DNA from 3 places in the Exiguobacterium sp. s192 genome. Region 2 is predicted to be linked to each of the others. Evidence: riboswitches for the same ligand, from Rfam matches in the RefSeq annotation. Region 2 holds a riboswitch; each other region holds the start of a gene.

Region 1 (5,711 bases), 150 kb from region 2:
CTTAAAAGTCGATTTCATCCGGATCTGGTCCAAGACGGACATCTGTTGCCAAACGATCAATCTTCTCGAGATCATCCGCATCGAGTTGGAAATCAAAGACATCAAAGTTTTCCGCAATCCGTTCAGGCGTGACCGATTTCGGAAGAGCGACGATGCCGTTATCCAAATGCCAACGCAAGACGACTTGTGAAGGAGATTTACCGTGTTTTTCGGCAATTTCCTTAAAGTCATTGATTTCAAGGAATTTCCCTTGCATGAGCGGGCTCCACGCCTCGACTTGGATGCTGTGGTCCTGTAGATATTCATGCAGTTCATGTTGCGGAAGTTGCGGATGAAGTTCCACCTGGTTGATCATCGGTGTCATCAATCCTTCTTCAGCCAGTGTATCGAGGTGATGTTCCTTGAAGTTCGAAACACCAATCGCTTTGATTTTTCCAGCTTCGTAAAGCTCAACCATTGCTTTCCATGCTTCAATGTACCCTTCGACCGGCCAGTGAATCAAATAGAGGTCCAGATAATCGGTCTCTAATCGTTCGAGTGACTCAGCGAAAGCTTCTTTAGTGCGTCCGGCACGAATATCATCGTTCCATACTTTAGACGTTAAGAAGAGATCTTCACGGTTCACGCCGCTTTCTTTGATTCCTTTGGCGACACCACGTTCGTTTTTGTACACGGCAGCCGTATCAATATGACGGTAACCGACACGAATCGCTTCTGCGACGGCAGCCGGTGCTTCCGTCTCTTCGTCGACTTGCCAGACTCCGAATCCGATCTGTGGAATCGTGACACCATTTGAAAGTTTTGCGTATTGCATGTATATACTCCTCCTTCAATGAAACTAGAATATGGAATTGCTCGTTTAGTTTAGCATGAACTCAGAATCACGTCTGTTTAGACGCTCAAAGCAGGAGGTAAGCTGTTAGAGAGCGAACAAAGTGGGTATATCCATACATGAAGTGAGGTGTAAAATCATGGCACGATCCGTTAAAAACGTACCAAAAGGAGTGTGGGCCGGACTGGCGACGCTGTTAGGCGCTCAAGCGGCCTTCCTGTTCCTTGGCGCCCGTAAAACCGGGCGTAACCCGTGGGTATGGGGTGGCGCAGGGCTTGTTCAGTTCCCGCTTCCAGCCATCGCGTATTTCATTCTTAACCGTCAAGAACAGAAGAAAAAATAATCAAAAACAAGTCCGGTCGCGCTGCAGGCGGCCGGACTTGTTTGTTTTACGAAATATTTTCTTTGCGGACAGCAGTGTTTTTCCGGCGCGGGAATCCGAAAAGAATCGCAAGGGATCCGCACACGAATAATAAAAATGGATAAAACAGATACGGAATCAGTTCCGGAGAAGCCGTTTTCGTCAACTCCGCCGCAATCAGCAACTGGGCGCCGTATGGGATGATTCCTTGAACCCCACACGAGAAGATGTCGAGAATGCTGGCTGACTTCTTCCGGTCGATGTCATACGTATCCGCAATCTCCGCTGCGAGTGGTCCAGCCACGAGAATCGAAATCGTATTGTTTGCCGTCGCGAGGTTTGTCGCTCCGACAAGCGCAGCCATGCTGAACTCTGCGCCGCGGCGTTGCGTGATTTTTCGAGTCAATGTTTCTTTCAGGTAGGCGATACCGCCGTTAAAGGTGATCAGACTGACAAGACCACCCATCAGTAATGTCAAAATCGAAATTTCAGCCATGCCCATTAATCCTTCGGACATCGACAGCACGAATCCACTTAAACCGAAGCTGCCGTCGAGCATACCGATGATTCCTGTCAAGGCGGTTCCGCCGATCAAGACGAGGATGACGTTGACACCGAACAGGGCCAAGACGATGACGGACAGATACGGAATCAGTTTATAAAACTCGAAGGCCTTTGCGTCGACGACATCTCCGGTACCTGAAACGAATGCCAAAATGATGACGGTCAAAATTGCTGCCGGAAGCACAATCAGGAAGTTCGTTCGGAATTTATCACGCATATTGGTTTTTTGCGTGCGGACCGCTGCAATCGTCGTATCGGAGATAAACGACAAGTTGTCCCCGAACATCGCGCCCCCAACGACGGCGGCAGCCGCGATGGCGACATTGACACCGGTCGCTTCATGAATACCAAGTGCGATCGGGGCGAGCGCCGCAATCGTACCGGTCGAAGTCCCCATTGCCATCGAGATGAAGGCAGCGATGATGAACAATCCGCTCATTAAGAGAGACGGCGGTAAAAATGTCAGCGAAGCGTTGACGGTCGCTTCGATGGCGCCGATCGCATCCGCTGTTCCGGAAAACGCACCGGCGAGTAAGAAAATAAAGACCATGATCATGATGTCCGGATTTCCGGCACCCGTCGCAATCCGTTCCACGGTTTGATTGATACTGCCTTTGGTCGTCACGGCAGCAAAAATCAAGGCAATCAATGCGGCAATCAGAATCGGGAACTTATAAAAGTCGTCATAAAAGATGCCGGCACCGATAAAGAGGACCAAAAAGACAAGTAATGGTAGAAGGGCCCATTTGTTTGGTGTAATCGTCTCGTTCATAAAATCACTCCATTTCTGCATATACAAAAAAAGACTCCTTCGCAAGAAAGAAGGAGGTCTTTACTGAAAAAGACGCTCTTCTTATCTCTCAAGCCGTAGCTTGCTGGATTTGGCACAGTACGATTCAATCGTCCGCTGCCGAAACATCATTGGGCCAGTCCCTCCGTCTCTCGCGATAAAAAGAAGTCATTTAATTGTCTGAAATACGTTTTCTACCGTAACGTATCTTTTAATGCATGTCAACACTACTTCACTGCAGTGCTTTTTTGAGTGTCGTGACATTTTCATTCATCAAGTCAAAATAAGAAGCGTCTTGTTGTTCTTTTGTGACGGATTCCAAGTTATGAATCGTGATCGCTTCAGCTCCGATTTCTTGTTGGATGACCCGGGCGACTTTTGGGGAAACCGTCTCTTCAAACGCAATATATTTCAAATCGTGCAGCTTGGCTTCTTTGACGAGGGCAGCCAGTTCTTTTTGCGAAGGCTCGTCAGACGGTGAGATGCCGGCGATCGGCAGTTGAGAAAATCCGTAGCGTTCTGCTAAATACCCATAAGCGGCATGTGTCACGAGCAGTTCTTTTTTGGAGCCGTCAGCAACAGCTTGCTGTAAGTTTTGATCGAGCTCATCTGCCTGCGTATCAAATTCAGCCAGATTTTTTTCGAACGTCGCTTTTTTGTCCGGTACTTCTTTTGCCAGCGCCGTCGAAATCGATTGGGCCATCATTTTCGCATTGTTCGGATCAAGCCAGACGTGCGGATCGTACTTGCCATGATCGTGTCCTTCTTCTGCGTGCTCATCTTCTTCGTGCTCGTCTTCATGAGCATGTTCTTCGTCGTGTGCGTCTGCCTCTCCATGAACGTGTACCGTGGCACTCGCTTCAAGCAAATCGATGCCTTTACTTGTCTCGATGAACCGGACATCGTTTCCTTTGAGACTGGCTTTGATTTTTTCTGAATACGGCTCAAGCGTCGTTCCGGTCAAGAGGAACAGATCACCTTGTGCGATTTCTGTCAGTTGTTTAGAGGTCGGCTCATACGAATGGGGATCGGCACCGGGAGGAACGATCATCTTCACATCGACATCAGCGCCGCCGATTTCTTTGGCGATCGCCGCTGTGGCGAACGTTGATGTATAGACGTTGAGTTTTTGGTCGGCGGCATCTTGATTCGAACCTGAATCAGATGATCCGCAGGCAGCGAGGAAAGTGGCGCTCGCGAACGCGACCGTTAAAGCGGGAATTAACTTTTTCATATGTGTAAAACCTCCAAGAAGTATTAAAACGTAATTATTCCGATTTGAACCTTTTCACTATAACGAATCCAAAACAAAGCGTCAAGTACAAGAGCGGGAAGAAGTTCGACTTCTAAAAAAATGGGGTAAAAGACTAATAAGATTAAAAATCGTGAGTATGCCCGGAGGTGATGAGGTGAGACGGGAAACAGCATGGTTGATGGGAGGGGCTGCGCTTTTGACGACGGCTGCTGCCGGTGCGAGCATCTGGAACAATTACGGTGCTCTTTTACGGTGGACGGAACCGGCGCTTCCGCTTGCGGAAACCCAACTGGCTCCAAGGACCGTTTTGTATAAAACGGTCGGCGAGAAGGAGCTTAAACTGGATCTGTACTATCCGGTCGGTGAAGGACCGTTTCCGGTGGCCATTTATGCACATGGTGGAGCGTTTGTCAGAGGAAGCCGTGATGATCTCTTTTGTTTTACACCGATCGTGGAACGTTTTTTAGAGCTTGGCATCGCTGTTTGCAGTATCGATTACCGGTTGTTTGAAGACGGCAGTTACTTCCCGGATAATTTGGAAGACGTACGCGACGCCCTTTGTTTTTTAAATCAGGAAGCAGATAATCTGCGGATTGCACGGGGACGAATGGTCCTTTGGGGGGATTCGGCCGGTGCAGCGTTGATGTTGACGACCGCCTTGGCGCCGATGGAGTTCATCGGTGATCAGAAAGCGGAGCAACTCCCGCTGATCAGCGGCGTCATCGCCTTGTATCCACCAACGAACTTCTTATTATTCAAGTTCATCCAGACCTGGATTGCCCACATCAAATTTTATGGAGGAGGACGGGAAGAATGGCGTGCACTCATGACGCGTGTCTCACCCGCAACTCATTTGACCGCCGATTCACCGCCGATCATGCTGTTGCACGGAAAAAAAGATCCGATTGTTCCCTTTACGCAGGCGCTGCATTTCATTGAAAAAGGAGCCGATGTCGGGGCCGATGTCCGGTTGTTTTCGTTTCCGAACGGAACCCATTCATTGGCCAGTTTTGCGCAGACGGAAAACCCGCTCAAAATTGAACGGTTGCTCGACCGGATTGAAGCCTTCAGTTGCCAAGTCCTAGTCCTGCCACCTCGTGAGACTCTTCACTAAGTAAAGAAACATGATACAATCAGTCATATTTCTTTTTGAAGGAGACGAATGAGATGACAGAAATTTGTTTAGTGCGCCACGGTCAGACCGATTGGAATTTAAACGAACGGATTCAGGGGCGGGAAGATATCCCGCTGAACGAAACAGGGCGGTGGCAAGCCGGCTTGAGTGCGACGTATCTCGCACAGGAGAAATGGGATGTCTTGATTTCCAGTCCGTTGTCCCGGGCGGTCGAAACGGCGGAAATCATCGGCCGTGCCGTAGGACTCGAGCTGACGGAAACGGATGACCGGTTGGTCGAACGCGAATTTGGTTTTGCATCGGGCAAGCCGATCGCCGGAATTTATGAAGCTGTCCAAGCCAATGATACTGACCGTGTCCCGGGTCTTGAGACCGAACAGGAAATTCAGTCCCGTGTCTTCGCAGCTGTCGAAGAGTTGACACAAAAACATCGAGGAAAACGTCTGTTGATCGTCTGTCACTCACACACGATCAAAGCCGCTTTATCCTCGATTGATGACACATTCAGTTACCGGACACCGCTTAAAAATGCGTGTGCCAACTATATTCGTTTTTCCGACCGGTATGAAATCGACCGGATCAATGTTGCCGATCACATCCTGGACTGGACGAAACGTCCTTAACTGATTTTCGGATTTTCTTGTAAGTACTGTTTAAACGTTTCCTTGGCGATACTCGTGATATGGGCACCACGTTTGGAACGGCGGTCTTTATACTCCTGAATCAATGCTTCCCCTGTGAAATGATCTTCGACGACTTCGCGTAAGATCGATT
Region 2 (5,711 bases):
CAGCTCAAACGCCTCAAAAGCGAAACAAGCGACATCACGGAAGAAATTGCTTGATAAAATCACACTCGACGACATCCGTCCGTCTTCACGCCGTTATCCGTTCGTCGGCTTCACACCGGAACGTGAAATCGGAAACGATTTGTTGATTGTTGATGGCATTTCGAAGACAATCGATGGCGTCAAAGTACTGGATAATGTTCGTTTCTCATTAAACAAAACGGATAAAGTCGTCTTTATCAGCCAAAATGACATTGCCATCACGACACTCTTTAAAATCCTCATGGGTGAAATCGAAGCAGACAGCGGGACTTTCAAATGGGGCGTTACGACGTCACAATCGTACTTGCCAAAAGATAACTCGGCCTTCTTCGAAGGATCGGATAAAACAATCCTCGACTGGTTACGTCAGTATTCACCAGCCGATGAGAGCGACACGTTCCTCCGTGGTTTCCTCGGCCGGATGCTCTTCTCAGGCGAAGAAGTTATGAAAAAAGCGTCTGTTTTATCCGGGGGAGAGAAAGTCCGTTGTATGTTATCAAAAGCGATGCTCAGCGGCTCAAACGTGCTTGTTCTCGACGATCCGACGAATCACTTGGATCTTGAATCGATCACAGCCCTCAACGATGGCTTGATCGCTTATAAAGGCGCAATGCTCTTCAGCTCGCATGACCATCAGTTTGTTGAAACAATCGCAAACCGGATCATCGAATTGACGCCAAACGGTATCGTCGACAAAGAAACGACGTATGATGAATACCTCAACAATGACTCTGTCCAACAACAATTATCAACGTTGTATGCGACGAACTAAGTAATGAAACAAGAGACCTGTCCTAGCGGATGAGGTCTCTTTTTTGTAGACTGAAGACATCATATCCATCAGAGGAGGAAAAATGTTGCGCCATCGTGCCTGTGCAGCCTTAATCGAGAACGGTCGGATTTTAATGGTTCGTCTTGAGACAAACGATCGAAGTTTCTGGACATTACCCGGAGGGGGTCTCGAGGAACATGAATCCTTCGAACAAGCGGTCATTCGGGAGATGCAGGAGGAAGTGAATCTCGCCATCCATATCATCAAACCTCTTTACTCAGAAACTCACGCAAACGGACAAGAGATCTGCTTTTTAGTCAGACAGATCGATTCACGTGAACCGATTTTAGGATATGATCCAGAGCGTCAGGAGGGAGACCAAGTTCTGACCGGAGTGAGATGGATACCACTTTCGGAGATGACCGCCGATCGACAAGTCGCAAAAATTTTAACGGCTTTAGGATAAGACATACTCTTTTTTGTAAAAACAAACGAAAGGCATCTGCTCCAGTCGAGTAGATGCCTTTCTTGATCATGTACGCAGTTGACTCGCCTCTTCTTCCACACGACGGAGTAACCCTTGCACGATTTTTTCCGTCTCCCGTTCACCTCCGAGTGACAACAGGCTCCGGCCGACAAAGTTGGCGCCTTCATTTTTGCCGGTATAAATCAGCTGACAGCTCGTTTCGTCGAGCCGTTTCAGTGTAAACGTCATCTCGAGTTGAAAGATTTTAGCAAGAGTAAAGCCAATCGTGTTTTGCTTAAAGTCCGGTTCGCTTGTATACGCAAGATCCGTCACGATGTACGTCTCTAACCGGTTCCCCTGCATGTACGTTTGCCGATACGTCGAACCGACGACACCCGGTTTGCGTTCAATCACTTCGTGCTGGACGACACCCGGAATTAACCGTTGCAACCGATCGTGATCAAATAAATGCCAAGCCTGATCGATTGGAACGTCGAGGACTTTTTCTTCGTGCCATGTCACCATCCGAACACCTCCTTTACTAAAAAATACCCTGATGTGTGCAGTTCTAACTTCAGACTACACACAGACAGGGTATTTGGCTTATTTTAATCGGCAATCACGATTTACTTTACCGTTTGACGTTCCAACGCATTCCCAAGGAACTTCGCGAGCTCCAGCATTCCGAACTTACCGGCAGCCGCTTCCGCATCCGAGTTGTAGTTCGTATTCGTGTTGACATCATACGTATAGATCGTTCCGTCCGCATCCTTAATGAATTCAATCCCGGCGACAGCAATCTGATTCGCTTGCAGGAAAGCTTCGTATTGCTGGATGATCGGATCATCGAATCCATCAACGACTTTAAACTTCATCGGAGTTTGTGGTGCTTCTTCCCCGACCGGGCAGAACAAGTCATCGATCACACACGCATCCGCCGGGCACAGTTCAAAGCCTTCTGATGTATCAACTTGTACGGCGTAAACGAATTTTCCGCCGACGAATTCACAACGCGTGATATACGGTTCAGGCGCTTGGATATACTCTTGGATCAGGGTGATGCCGTCGACCGGCTCATCAAACGTCGGGCCATCGAGATACGTTTCAAGTGCTTCAATCGAATGGAACAACTGGACACCGAGTCCTTTTCCGGCACGATTGTGTTTCGTGATGAACGACGACACCCCGATGTTTTTCGCCGCTTCAACAATCTGATCACGTCCGACGGCAGCCGTCGTTTTCGGAACACGGATACCGGCTTTTCGAAGAGCCGTATATTGATTGATTTTACTGACTTCCAGTCGCAACGCACGTGTTCCGTTGAAGACGGTCCGGTCGTGTTCCTCGAGCCATGCGAGCACCCCTTCCGTCAGTTCCGGCGCGTAGCGGTGCCCGCGCGTATGCGAAGACGCACTCATCCGGCTGTAGAAGACGCCTTCTGGCGGGATTTCATCAAGCGGGACCTGTCCTTCATCGAGATGCCACTGTTCATACGGCAACTCCAGTTCTTCGAGTCGTTTAATTAAATGGTCCGTCCATTCCTGGTTTTCGTGTAAGATATGAATTTTTGTCATTTGGTTTGACCTACCTTTCGTTTTTCTTCGACAAGCGGCATGACGTCGCGCGCGAAGCGTTCCATCTCTTCAAGTTGTGGTGAGAATTGAAGTAATAATAAGGAGACACCCACCTGCTCAAACGCAAGAATCCGTTCGGCAATCTGTTCCCGTGTTCCAATCAAATCAGGACGGAGTCCACGGTTGGAGACCGAATAATCGTTCCGTTTCACCTGTTGTTCGAGTTGCGATTTGCTGACGAAATCGTCGTACCCGACGTACCCGGCACCGTCTTCCTTGACGTCCGTGATCCGCTGCCACTCTTGAACAGCCTCTTCTTCCGTATCGCGGCAGATGATATAAGCAGCCAGTCCAAAACTTTCAAGCGGCGGTTGCCCGGTCGCTTGTCGACGCGCCTTCATATCCTCAATCTTGACGGATACTTCTTCCACCGTTCCGCCGTGCATGACATAGGCATCACAATGATTGACGATGGTTTGTTTGCCGGCTTCACTTTCCCCGCCTGCGTACAACTTGATGCCCGGTCGTTGAACCGGCTTCGGATACAGTTGTGTCTTCTCGAGCGTATAGTAGTTCCCGTCGAAGCTGTACGGTGAAGCGTCTGCCCATAATCCTTTCATGATTGTGACAAACTCTTCCGTCCGCGCATACCGTTCGTCATGCGCCGTGAAGATCCCGTTGTATTGCCGCGCTTCTTCTTCCCACCAGGCAGAGACGACGTTCAGTGTAAAGCGTCCGTTGCTGAGTTGGTCGATATTTGCTGCCATCTTCGCGGTCGTCGCCGGATTATGGAACCCCGGGCGGACAGCTGTCATGATTTCCAGCCGTTCCGTCGTCGCAGCAATCGCCGCTGCTGTCGTCCAGGCTTCAAGACTTGGTGCTTCCAGCCCTTTGATGTCATTTAAATTCAATTCCGCAATCAGCGTCGTCGAAAACCCGATTTGTTCTGCTGTTTGCGCCACCTGTTTGGCATAATCGAACGTCGCCGGCATCTGTTCGTCCTCGACGTTTCGTAACCACCCTCCAAAAATCGGTAACCAAAATCCATACTCCATCCGTTATGTCCCCCTTATTAAAAAAATCGCTCTTCTCGAAAATCGAAAAGAGCGACGGATTAATCGTGTCTGCTCTTATCTGTAAAGGGGTTAATCCCTTTAGGAAGTAGCACCTTCCGCTTATGATGCGGGGTTGCTGAAGTGTCTTCGGGCCATTCCCTCGACTTCTCTTGATAAGAATTATTGGAATTATCGTACACTTTTTAGCAGAGTAAAGCAACCATTAAACCTTGTTTTCCAATCGGAATTAAAAACAGTATCAAAAAAGGACGAGAGCTGGGCTCTCATCCTCCTTGTCTTAATATGGGGCAACAAATGTCGACTCTTCGACAGGTGCTTCTTCACCGCGGATGCGGTCATAAAACTTGGCGAGGGTGACGCTGAAGTAAGGTCCGACCCAGAGGAAGGCAATTCCAATCGTAATCAAACCGAGCAGGAACCAACCAATGAAGGAGAGGACAAGCATAAAGGCTTCCATCTTGTGACCATCCATCATTTGGCGTGAACGCGTAATGGCATCCAAAATACCGATTGACGGCTCGTCACGTAAAATGTAATAAGTCAGCATATACGAAAATGACTTAATGATTCCCGGAACGATCAACAGCAAGAACCATAATCCAAGAAGAATACCTTGAACAAGCGACAGACCAACTGCTTTCAAGAACAGCTTATACGGTTCGAATAAATCGACGATTTTTGCTTCTTCTTTACGGGCGACAGACAGCGCAAGCCATGCCCAACCGATCGCAAGCGGCAGGAACAGGATGTTCAACACAAATCCAATCAAATCGATGAACTGAAAGTCTTCGTTCGGAGCAGAAGAAAACGTAGTGGGAATCCCTTGAATGATGAGAAACAGTAAAAACATGAGTGCCATGAAGACCCAGCGACCGTTAAGTGACTCACGTGCCGATAGTTTTAATTCTTTAATCATAAAGATCCTCCTTAAAATAAGTTCTACTCCTATTTACGGCTTAAGCAGTAAGGAGTTTCAGTTATTTTCAGGATTTTCCTGTTTTTAGCTTGTGCAGGCGTGCTTTTTCGAGCTGACGTTGGCAAGCCGTATAGAGCGAACGCCGACCATCGAGACGTTCCATCGCAAATGGGATAGCATGTTTTTTGGCTTGTGCGATGACATGGGCTGACGCCGCATGCGAAACACGACTTGTGATAACGACGATGGCATCCGTCTTTTGCGCGAGACAGGCAATTTTCTTCGCCGACTGGGCATCCCCTGCTAAATGAATCAGCTCGATTCCGGTCTCAGCAAAAAATGTCCGGTAGACCGGTGCCTGCTGTTCGTTTCCGACGATGACGAGCCGCATTCCTTTAAATGCTACAAACTCAAGCGGCTCCTTGTCGACGTAATCGATGGGTTGTCCCGGCAGCGACGTCGTGACGAGCGGTGTCATCGGTTGTTGTTTCTTTTCGCGAATCCGGCGTGGTTGCCGGATCTTTTTCACGGTCGGTTTTCGCTTCATCTGCTTGGCATATCGCCCGGTCGATTTTTTTGATACGGATGTCACGGCCATTTCTGCCGTCGCGTCTGTCGGTTTCGATTCTGTTGACGGATCGAACGGTTGAATAATCGGTTCTTCATATTGGAAGGGATACTTCCAGGCAATCGTCAGTGTTTCCGGATGACCTTTCCACATCACCAAGTCGACAAGTTGTCCCTCCTTCAATTGAAAGAATCGCATATCTTCGACCGGAGTTGCGTAGTAAAACGGTTTTCCCGTCTCATCCTTCAACGGACCGTTGACCGTCGACTCGATGATGCCGTGATTTTTGACGATACATTT
Region 3 (5,711 bases), on a different contig from region 2:
TCAGTTTGACATCGGCAAACTGATCGTCCGGCGCATAAAAACAGGCGAGATGGACACGCGGTAATTTTTTCCGCTCTTCATCATGCAACACGATCTCTTCTTCAATCTCGCGATACTGTGCATACGTCAACTCACCGAGACGGACTGCATCTTCATTGTTTTGTCCAAACGGTAACGTCCCGAGCGGTGCATCCGGGCGAAAACGATCGAACGCACTCGCAAATACTTGTTTGACGCCGCCGAGCTGTTTCGAATTGTGCCAATCAAACAATGGCGAGATGAATGACAGACTGGCGATCGGCAATTCATATTCCTGCAACAGCCGGTTCACGACGAGTGCTCCCATGCTGCAGGCGATGATATGAATCGGAAGCTTTCGTTTACCGGCTTCCCGTAACGCTTCTTTTAATAATTGCTGATGTTCTTCAAACGATACACGACGTGGTGCATCGACCAAAAGCACTTCATATTCCCGTTCCAAGACGCGAATCAATGCTTCGCTCGGCCGGGCACGTAATTGGAGTGGATACACAAGGACAATCACTCCGGTTGGTTGTTCTACCACACGCTCACCTCTTCATCAGATATCCATTTAGTATGCAATAAATCCGACTTCAGCAAAACCGCCTCAAGTCGGATTTCCTTTTCCTTATTCATATATACGTTGCAGCCGCGTCACAGGTTCCACCTGTCCAAACACTTCTTCCGTCGTTTCACTGACTTCTTTAAAGCCGAACGAGGTTAAAAAGTGACGGGCTTTATAATTGCGTGATTCGACGTACACTTCGATGGGAGAAGCACCTTGGCGCTCGAGCTCTCGAATCAGTCGCCGCCCGATTCCGTTCTGTTGGTATTTCGGCAGGACATAGAGGCGGACGATTTCCCACGTCCCGTCGACATCAATTGCATGAATGAATCCCACAATCTCCCCATCGATCAGACCTACATTAAAATATTCTCCGCGCGCTTCTTCTGCTGTCCGGATTGCCCGAACGACTTCTTCTTGCGGGTAGGCTTCCTGAACGAAATGGGCTTTCGAGCGCTCAGAATAGATTTCCTCGTACGTATCCATCCAAGACGTGAGCGCAATATCATGAATGCGTGCTGCATCAGCAGGAACTGCTTCGCGTATCTCCATACCGAAATCCCCCTTTTCCTTTTACAGACTCATCTTCTTTTACCCTTTTCTAGAAATTTCAGTCGTTTCCCTGCAAAGTTCCGGAGAAACAAAAAAAGTTCAGAAACACCCTTCAAAAGGGCGTTTCTGAACTCAGGATTATGCGAAACGTTTTGCCTGCTCTTCAAGAGTAGCAGCTTTATCCGTTTGCTCCCATGGCAATTCGATGTCTGTACGACCGAAGTGACCATATGCTGCTGTCTGACGGTAAATCGGACGGCGGAGATCAAGCATCTTGATGATGCCTGCAGGACGAAGATCAAAGTTTTCTGCAATCAATTCGACGAGTTGAGCTTCTGGAAGCTTACCTGTTCCAAACGTATCGACAGCGATTGAAACCGGGTGCGCAACACCGATTGCGTAAGCAAGCTGAACTTCTGCTTTTTCCGCAAGACCAGATGCGACAAGGTTTTTCGCGACGTAACGTGCTGCGTACGCAGCAGAACGGTCAACTTTGGTTGGATCTTTACCAGAGAATGCACCACCGCCGTGGCGTGCGTAACCGCCATACGTATCAACGATGATTTTACGACCTGTTAATCCAGCATCACCTTGTGGTCCACCGATGACGAAACGGCCAGTCGGGTTGATGAAGAATTTTGTTTCAGCGTCGATGTATTCCGTCGGGATGACCGGAGCGATGACGTGTTCTTTCAGATCAGCTTGAATTTGCTCAAGCGTTACTTCTTCTGCATGTTGTGTTGAGATGACGATTGTATCGACGCGAACAGGTTCATTGTTCTCGTTGTATTCAACCGTAACTTGCGTTTTACCATCCGGACGGAGGTAATCGAGTTGTCCTGTCTTGCGGACTTCTGCAAGACGACGGGCAAGTTTGTGTGAAAGTGAAATCGGAAGTGGCATCAGTTCAGGTGTTTCTTTCGTTGCGTAACCGAACATCAGACCTTGGTCTCCTGCTCCGATCGCATCGATTTCTTCATCTGACATGTTTCCTTCGCGTGCTTCAAGCGCCTGGTCGACACCAAGAGCGATGTCTGCTGACTGCTCATCGATTGAAGTCAATACAGCACATGTGTCTGCATCGAAACCGTATTTAGCGCGTGTATAGCCGATTTCGCGAATGGTTTCACGAACGACTTTCGGGATATCCACGTAAGTCGATGTCGTAATTTCTCCTGCGACTAAAACAAGTCCTGTCGTGACAGAAGTTTCTGCCGCAACACGTGCGTTTGGATCCGCTGCAAGAATCGCATCCAAAATTGAATCCGAAATCTGGTCACAGATTTTATCCGGGTGACCTTCAGTTACTGATTCCGACGTAAATAGTCGGCGATTAAGGTTTGTCATGTTTGACCCTCCCAAAAAAGAATTTGACGGTGTACTCATTTCCCCTAGTTGAGTGGGACGGTAAAATGAAAAAAACCTTTCCATGTCCAAAAATGGTCAGGGAAAGGTTGTGCGTTCTTCCTTTACCCTCTTATCGTTCGAAGTGTTTACTTCGCTTCAGGAGAGCACCTTTTCCTATATTAATGATGAAACTAATATAAGACGGTTGCCGGGTTTCTTCGGGCCTTGTTCCCTCCACCTGCTCAGAATAAGAGTATCCGTTACGAATTACATGATATAAACTTGTGCCCACTCTGTCAAGCAACGTTTTAATTTCTAGTCGAAAAATTTCGAAAGAGATGTTAAACTGTTTATGCTGAAAGCGTTTCCAGATAAATAGAAATCAGCGCACGAAAAATGATTGCCCTATCTTTAGTATGTCATATATAATGAATGTGTCATACTAATTGTAGAGCCAAAACCAACGTAGGGGAAAGGTGGGGTCAGGATGCCGATGACGGTCCTGAATATCGAAGAACTACTCAAGAAGGAGCATGTGTTCAAACAACTATCTGTTGCCGAACTAGTCGAACATGCGATTCGCAACAACGAAGGAGTTCTTGCAGAAAATGGTGCTTTGTCTGTAGAAACGGGGAAATTTACAGGTCGTTCACCGAAAGACAAGTTCATCGTCCGTGATCAATCATGTGAGACACATATCGATTGGGGCCATGTGAATCAGCCGATGGAGTCGGACAAATTCGAACAACTGTTACAAAAAGTTCTTCGTTATATGAACGAAGCAGATCAACTCTACTACACAGAGGCAGCTGCTGGTGCCGATACACATTTCACCCTCCCGGTACGCGTCGTGACAGAGTACGCTTGGCATAATCTGTTTGCGAAACAATTATTCTTACGTGAATATCCTACGGTTGCGGCCTTCGAACCATTTACGGTCGTCTACGCACCACATTTCAAGGCCGATCCACTTGTTGACGGCACTAATTCGGAAACGTTCATCGCCATGTCATTCGAACATCGTATCGTCTTGATCGGCGGAACGGAATATGCGGGAGAAATCAAGAAATCGATTTTCTCGGTCATGAACTATCTGTTGCCGCAACAAGATGTTTTATCGATGCACTGTTCCGCCAATGTCGGACATGACGGCGACGTCGCCTTGTTCTTCGGACTCTCCGGGACTGGTAAGACCACCTTATCGGCAGATGACAGTCGTCAATTGATCGGGGACGATGAGCACGGTTGGTCTCATGACGGTGTCTTCAATATCGAAGGCGGCTGCTATGCGAAGACGGTGAACTTGTCGCGTGAAAAAGAACCACAAATCTTTGATGCGATCCGTTTTGGCACCGTCCTTGAAAATGTTGTCCTCGACGACACCCGGACTCCGGATTACGACGATACATCGTTGACTGAAAATACACGCGCGGCTTATCCGATCACAGCAATTGACAACATTGCCATCCCGTCACGTGCCGGCCATCCGAAAACGATCGTTTTCTTGACGGCTGATGCATACGGTGTGTTGCCTCCGATCAGTAAATTAACGAAAGAGCAAGCGATGTATCACTTCTTGTCCGGCTACACGTCGAAACTGGCTGGGACAGAACGGGGTGTCACGGAACCGGAAGCGACGTTCTCGACATGCTTCGGCTCACCGTTCCTGCCGTTGATTCCTGAAAAATATGCGACGATGCTCGGTGAACTGATTGATCGCCACGGCGTGACGGTTTATCTCGTCAACACCGGTTGGACCGGCGGCGCTTACGGAACAGGCAGCCGCATGAAACTGGCCTATACGCGCACGATGGTCAACGCTGCCGTCAACGGTCTGCTTGCAGACATCCCGACAGAAGAACACCCAATCTTCGGATTGCACATGCCAATCGAAGTACCAGGTGTTCCAAGCGACTTGCTGAATCCTGTTAAAGTTTGGGCAGATCCAGCTGTTTATACAGAGCAGGCAACAGCTCTCGCGCATAAATTCAAACAAAACTTCACCCGCTTCGTCAGTGCGACCGATGCGATTAAATCAGCCGGTCCTCGTGTTTAAGCCATCTCCAAGATAAAAAAAGTTGAGCCTCTGCTGAGGGGCTCAACTTTTTTTGTCTTCAAACAATCGAATCTGTTTTGTCTTGTAGATGTGATTCTTTTTGAGCCAACCATTCTTGGCTTTCTTTCAGCAACTCATAGGCACGTCGTTCGGAAATACCAAACCGGTTACTGAGCAACTCAAACCGTTCGAATTCGCCGCGATCTGCACTGATCGCAAGCAGCAGACAATCCCGAAACGGATGATCCTCTCCTTGCAAGACATGTTTTAATGCAGGCTCAATCGGCAGTTGATCGATGATTTCATCGATATCTACCGATAACAGGGCATCAATATGCGAAAGTAATCCAATCATGTAGGCACTTTCTGCTTTTAACGTTTTTGTTTCCGTCGCAAATAGTTCACATAACTTGGCACAGTGTAAAGACGAACGCAATAATTCATCCGACCACTTATACGGACTGGCCAGTTTCATCTCGCGTAAAACAATTAGTGAAATCCAGCTTTTCAGTTGAGAGAAGCCTAACAAGGAAATGGCTTGCCGCACCGAACTGACTGTATTCCGTAAGCCAATCCCGGGAGAATTGATCAATTGGAGGACTTGAACACTGATGTATGGGTTTCGTTCAATCTCATCGATGACCTCGTCATAATATTCATCTGTTTCGAGCCATTTCAACATCTTCAGCAAGACCGGTAATTGCGGTGGGACGGCCTTTCCTTTCATCAACATCGGTTTGGCATAAAAATATCCTTGAAACCAGTCGTATCCCATTTCAAGGCTTCGTGTATGATCTTCATGGGTTTCCACCCGCTCCGCCAGAAAACGCATGTGGGGATAATTTCGTTTCAGGATATGCAGAATGGCACTTTGTTCTCGTGGATTGATGGCTTCGATATCGATTTTGATCAAATCAATCAAATCAAATAATTCAGCACCATGATGTCGCAGAAGATCTGTGACAAAATCATCGAGTGCCAGCATGAATCCTGCTTCTTTCCATTTTTTCAGCGTGTGTAACATCGCGCTGTCAATGTGAACGGTCTCCAAGACCTCAATCACAAAACGGGTTGGATCCAAGTGATCGATTAACTCCGACTGCAACAAGTCTCCCGTAAAGTTAATGAACAATCGTTTTCCTTCTGCCACACGGTCTACGCCGAGATGGA

Evidence for each region. A riboswitch is a leader RNA that binds a small molecule or an ion and turns the genes downstream of it on or off. The one in region 2 is predicted to bind S-adenosylmethionine.
Region 1: another riboswitch for S-adenosylmethionine. It lies ahead of KNP87_RS08695 (Na+/H+ antiporter NhaC family protein); the one in region 2 lies ahead of KNP87_RS09425 (LLM class flavin-dependent oxidoreductase).
Region 3: another riboswitch for S-adenosylmethionine. It lies ahead of metK (methionine adenosyltransferase); the one in region 2 lies ahead of KNP87_RS09425 (LLM class flavin-dependent oxidoreductase).

Annotation. Positions count from the first base shown of each region.
Region 1 covers NZ_JACSMS010000004.1:12,899-18,609, reverse strand. The annotation lists gene KNP87_RS08705 (aldo/keto reductase) at 2-814, opposite strand; gene KNP87_RS08700 (hypothetical protein) at 972-1,175, shown strand; gene KNP87_RS08695 (Na+/H+ antiporter NhaC family protein) at 1,222-2,529, opposite strand; SAM riboswitch class I at 2,608-2,711, opposite strand; gene KNP87_RS08690 (metal ABC transporter solute-binding protein, Zn/Mn family) at 2,780-3,781, opposite strand; gene KNP87_RS08685 (alpha/beta fold hydrolase) at 3,957-4,916, shown strand; gene KNP87_RS08680 (histidine phosphatase family protein) at 4,970-5,560, shown strand; gene KNP87_RS08675 (YwpF family protein) at 5,557-5,711, opposite strand, start outside.
Region 2 covers NZ_JACSMS010000004.1:160,907-166,617, forward strand. The annotation lists gene KNP87_RS09405 (ABC-F family ATP-binding cassette domain-containing protein) at 1-811, shown strand, start outside; gene KNP87_RS09410 (NUDIX domain-containing protein) at 897-1,277, shown strand; gene KNP87_RS09415 (SRPBCC family protein) at 1,344-1,802, opposite strand; gene KNP87_RS09420 (ATP-grasp domain-containing protein) at 1,904-2,851, opposite strand; gene KNP87_RS09425 (LLM class flavin-dependent oxidoreductase) at 2,848-3,906, opposite strand; SAM riboswitch class I at 3,979-4,086, opposite strand; gene KNP87_RS09430 (DUF975 family protein) at 4,205-4,843, opposite strand; gene KNP87_RS09435 (DUF2325 domain-containing protein) at 4,911-5,711, opposite strand, start outside.
Region 3 covers NZ_JACSMS010000010.1:64,663-70,373, reverse strand. The annotation lists gene KNP87_RS13985 (alpha/beta fold hydrolase) at 1-565, opposite strand, end outside; gene KNP87_RS13980 (GNAT family N-acetyltransferase) at 650-1,138, opposite strand; gene metK (methionine adenosyltransferase) at 1,277-2,485, opposite strand; SAM riboswitch class I at 2,613-2,739, opposite strand; gene pckA (phosphoenolpyruvate carboxykinase (ATP)) at 2,973-4,541, shown strand; gene KNP87_RS13965 (EAL and HDOD domain-containing protein) at 4,600-5,711, opposite strand, start outside.